2 regions of the Halobacillus sp. Cin3 genome follow, and region 2 is predicted to be linked to the other one. Evidence: riboswitches for the same ligand, from Rfam matches in the RefSeq annotation. Region 2 holds a riboswitch; the other holds the start of a gene.

Region 1 (2,455 bases), on a different contig from region 2:
GAGCTCGTACCTGGAAGCAGGAAGTGGAAATGCTGCTCCGTCTGGTCGTACCCCATGATGTCCAATTCTCTCAAGTAGGCACGCAGGATGATTTCTGCTTCCACGGCCGACATTTCTCTGTAAGGGCTGACATCGATGGAAACAACACTATAAGGCACACCGTATTTCTCCGCTCGTTTTTCCTGAAGCTGAACGAGTTCGTCAAAAGCTTCCTTATCATAAATACTTGTGCCTGGATACATCTTCTGCTCTTCTTCTTTACGAAGATATTCCCCGGCTCTTTCAATCCGGTTGGCCATCCAGTCGAGCACGAGAGAGAGGATTTGAACTTCATATTTCGTCAGTTTGGCAAAATCGAGCTGATCAATGACAAGAACTTCCCGTACGTCCTGATTGTAGACGATCGGTCCGATCAGCACCGGAGCATCGGCTTCATCATCAACTGTCTTTAAACAAATCGTTTTGTTTTTCAGTCCGCGTGAGAAAATCGAGGCCGCATCATCGATGAAAATCGTTTGCGGAAGTCGTTCGGTATTTCCTTTTCGAACGCGGAGGCGCAGCGATTTCTTAGAAGAGTCGACATGATATACAGCTAAGTCTTCCGCTTCAAACAGGTCTCCGATGATTGTAACCGCTTCGTTTCGGACAAGTTCTGGAGAAGGCTGATCAAGCGTCTTTCCGACTTCATAAATCCGGGAAAGGGTGTACTCGGAATCAAGGACCTTTGCCTGCATGACCCGTTGAGACCGTTCCAGAGCGGTTAAAGATGTTTTCAGTTCCTCATTTTCATCTTTCGTTTCCTTCAGCACATACTGCTGACTTTCATACCTTTCCCGGAAGGACGTGCTGTACAGCCCTGTAATGACGCCGGCCAGCAGCAGGAAGAGGAGCGATAAATAATTGGCGGGATCATAGAATAAGAGAAATAAGTCCCCATCCCGCTGATAAATGTCATACACATGATAGATTAATGCAGCAAAAAAGCTCAAAAGAGCAAAATTCAGACCGTATCTGAGGGAAAACAAAAGGACAGCAAAGAACACAGGGTTCAGCGTCCATTCCAGCATGTCCCATTCCAACGACTGATCAAGGAACCCCAATACTGAAAATACGAGAATCAGTTCAATAAACTTCCTGATAAAACTGGATTGTTGGTAGAACATCCAATCACCTCCATATGGATTTAAAGTGCTTTAACATGTTAAACGTGTGGTATAATGTGGATAAAATTGAATAGAGAAAGGCAGACTTATCGAAAGGTAAGGGCGCAAAGACATGGGTCTCAGGTCCCTCCAGGAGCCGATAGCCAGTCTGCAATGCCACAGCCGCTCTCTGGAAAATCAGGAGGCGTATCATGGGTGTTTTCACAAAGATGAAATGGGGTTTTCTTGCTGTTTTAGCCGCTGGTCTTGTACTTTCCCCTCTATCTACTTCTGCACAATCTTCTCATCCACTTTCCAATGTGCAGTCCTATAAAATTTATTATGATTCTCCGACCGAAGCGATCTTGAATAAGATGCAGGCGTATGATGCTGTCATGATTGAACCGGTGTTCTATACTAAAAGCCAGATTGAAACGATTCAGCAGTCCGGGACACTGGTGTATGGGTACATCAACACGATGGAAGCCGATAACTGGAATACTGCGCTGATCAGTCAGCTGGAGGAGTCCGACTTTTTCCACCGTGATGGGGAGCGTGTCTATTATCCGGAATGGGATTCTTACCTGACCGATATCACCTCTGAGCATTACCAGCAGGTGCTTCTTGCTGAGATTGAGAAACAGGTGGCTGATAAAGGCTTGGACGGTGTCTTTTTAGATACTGTCGGGAATATCGATAACGAACACTGCGGATCTGATGTGCTGGATGAGCAGCGCGCTGGTATGGCCGTCTTTCTGCAGGAGATCCGGCTCCAACACCCTTCTTTGTCCCTTATTCAAAACTGGGGGTTCGGCACGTTGTCGACAACGACGTATCCTTATGTAGACGGCATTATGTGGGAGAATTACAATCACTCCTCGGTAGCGAAAGACCAATGGGCCCTGGACCGGATGCAGGATTTGAAGCAGCTTCGCCGGGAAACAGGTCTGGAAATATTAACCGTCTCCTTCTCTCAGAAGTCCAAAAGTCAGGCGCTGGCAGAAAGTCACGGGTTCATCCATTATCATGAATCCAGCCATTATAATGCTTGGTAATAATTATACAAAAATTTTCTTGAAAAATGGGCTGAATGGCGTAAAAATGTCGAAAAACGAACAGAACAAGGACTTTTAGAAGGGAGCCTAAAGATGGGCTCCTTTCCTTTTACAGTAGACATATCCTTAAATTTCCTGTACATTCCAAGTAAGATAATGATAGAGGAGGAGAGGCAATGATCTTAGTTACAGGCGGGGCCGGATACATAGGAAGCCATATCTGTCTTGAATTATTGGAGCGGAACCATGAGGTTGTCG
Region 2 (2,455 bases):
AGTGGTTCAGGGATTCCATGTGCACAGCGAGTATCTCGGACTCTGGTGCAGCCTGGGCGGCAGCTGTGACATCTTCTTTCGTCATCGTAATCGGCCCGCCCTCTAAAAATTGAGCGGCCCCCGCGTTCACTACGATGACATCAGGACGGCGGGAGGCCAGCGTCTGTTCGACTTCTTCATACCAAACCGTGTCCCCGGCAATATAAAGACTTTTCTCACCGTCTGCTTCAAAAAGGAGACCGGACACCTTTCCCGTTATAGCTGTCATTTCTTCCGATCCGTGACGTCCCGGGGTGCGGGTAATCCGGATGCCTTCTATATCCACACCATTTTGGAAGGAGTGGACATGGGTGAATCCTGCGTCCTGCACAGCTCTCACGTCTTCCTCATTTTGAGCGAACAGAGGCGTTTCTTTGGCTAGAACAGCCTTCGCTTCGTCATCAAAATGATCAGGATGAAGGTGGGTGATGAAGACAGCGTCCACATCGGTCAGACTTTCGGCATCAACAGGCAGGGGGGCGGTCGGGTTCCTTAAATCCTGATGCGGCGAATTTGGAAAAGCCGGCATCGCTCCCTGTGTGGAAAGGAATGGATCGATTAAGAAGGTTTTTCCTCCATAGTTCAATTGTAATGTTGCATTTCGAATCAGCTTGATTTTCATAAAGCCTTCCTCCTTTTATCTCTGTTGACAATAGCGTACTATGAAGGGAAATAGGAGTACACCGCATTAATCAAGTGTTTGGCTGAAAAGAGTTGAAATATGAAAGGAAGGCAGAAGTCATGGACAAAACCGATGAGAAAATTATAGAAGAGCTGAAAAAAGATGGCCGGATGACGATGAAGGAGCTGGGAGCTCATGTCCATCTCACAGGACAGGCAGCAGCGGCAAGAGTCTTGAAGTTAGAAGACGAAGGGCTGATTGAATCCTATACAGTCCGCGTGAATGAAAAGAAGATGGGCTATCCTGTCCACTGTTTTTTGAATATCTACACAGACAGCCTGAATCATCAACCCTATTTTACATTTCTCGAGAACCATCCATCATTCGTCAGGAATAATTATAAAATCAGCGGGGAGGGGTGCTATTTACTGGAATGCCGTTTTCCTTCCAATGAGGTGCTGGATGAATGGCTGGTAGAGCTTAATCAACGGGTGAGCTATAAATTATCCATTGTCATCCGTAGCTAGAGGAGCATTCAATGGAGAACCCCCTGTCTTTCAACTCTTTACAGATAAGGTAAAGAAAGTCTTGATCCAGACCCATCTCGGCAGCCTGACGGTAGGTCAGTAGGAGAAGGGGATCCGACAAGGTTTTGATTGACGAAGCTTTCAGGTGAACGATTTGTTTTTTGTTATCGTCACTGTTTTCCATAGGACGCGGGGGTGTTTTACTCATGGTTATGCCTCCTGAGCGGAGCCGGTTGCACTACTCACTCCCTGTGATTCAAGTGCCCACATTAAAAATCACAGTTCATCGTGTCTCGTTTATTTTATTTTGATACGTATACCCTTCCATTCACAAAAGGAAACGACCTGAACATCAGGGGGCTGTTTCTTATAATCGTCGTTGTTTATACTCTATTATTACCACAAAATGACTGATTTTGTAATAGGAAGAAAGACCGTGATGCACAGATGTGTATACGTTTTGTACATCTTCTTTTACAAAGGAATGACAATTTTCATAGACAAATCTGTTGGAAGATGTCGATAATAGAACAAATGGGTGCAAGAAGAGAAAGAGGGATGAGGTTGTTTGTGATCATTCAGGAATTTTTTATAAATATCTGCATCGTAATTGCCCTCGTTTTTATGTATCTGCAGGTTCGGTGGACGAAACTGCTGCCTGCGGTTTCTAAACAGAACAGTCAGTGGATCGACGGGGTTGCAGGCGGATTGCTTGGCATTTTGCTGATGTATTTTTCTATACAGGTGACAGAACAGACGATTATTGATCTGCGCCATCTCCCCGTCATGCTTCTGCTCTTATACATAGGGATCCGCCCGGCTTTGTTGAGTGCTGTCATCATTGCTTCCGGACGGCTGTTGTATGGGGTCAATCTTTCTTCGATGGCCGCTGTCATCTTAATGATTTTCTTGTTTATCGGTTATATGTGGCTGTACCAGAAGGTTCATCACAGGGAGAGTCCGCTCAAATCCTCCTTTCAAATGCTGCTCTGGTCGAACATCGTCTTTTCGATTGTCATTTCCTTGGTAATCAGGGACTGGGGCACACTGCAGTTTCTCATTCCCATCTACTGGCTGATTTCATTTATCGGTGGGATGCTGGCTTCCTACCTCGTCCATTACCTGCGGAGGTCTCATTATCTTTTTAAAACGTATGAAGAGCAGTCATCCGTCGATTATTTGACTGGGTTATATAATGTGAGGGAGTTTGACCGCCTCTGGAACCATAGTGTGAGAAACGCCGTGGAAAAAGAGGAAGCGTTGACTC

What was found. Region 2 has a riboswitch for cyclic di-GMP ahead of sda (sporulation histidine kinase inhibitor Sda). Riboswitches for the same ligand answer to the same signal wherever they lie in the genome.
Region 1: linked by a shared signal. The riboswitch ahead of QMA39_RS14540 (endo alpha-1,4 polygalactosaminidase) and the one ahead of sda (sporulation histidine kinase inhibitor Sda) in region 2 are both predicted to bind cyclic di-GMP.

Annotation. Positions count from the first base shown of each region.
Region 1 covers NZ_CAMZMV010000004.1:283,680-286,134, forward strand. Annotated here, with positions in the region: gene QMA39_RS14535 (hypothetical protein) at 1-1,163, opposite strand, end outside; cyclic di-GMP riboswitch class I at 1,233-1,319, shown strand; gene QMA39_RS14540 (endo alpha-1,4 polygalactosaminidase) at 1,355-2,197, shown strand; gene galE (UDP-glucose 4-epimerase GalE) at 2,374-2,455, shown strand, end outside.
Region 2 covers NZ_CAMZMV010000001.1:54,862-57,316, forward strand. Annotated here, with positions in the region: gene QMA39_RS00260 (MBL fold metallo-hydrolase) at 1-661, opposite strand, end outside; gene QMA39_RS00265 (Lrp/AsnC family transcriptional regulator) at 781-1,188, shown strand; gene sda (sporulation histidine kinase inhibitor Sda) at 1,175-1,396, opposite strand; cyclic di-GMP riboswitch class II at 1,407-1,490, opposite strand; gene QMA39_RS00275 (diguanylate cyclase) at 1,759-2,455, shown strand, end outside.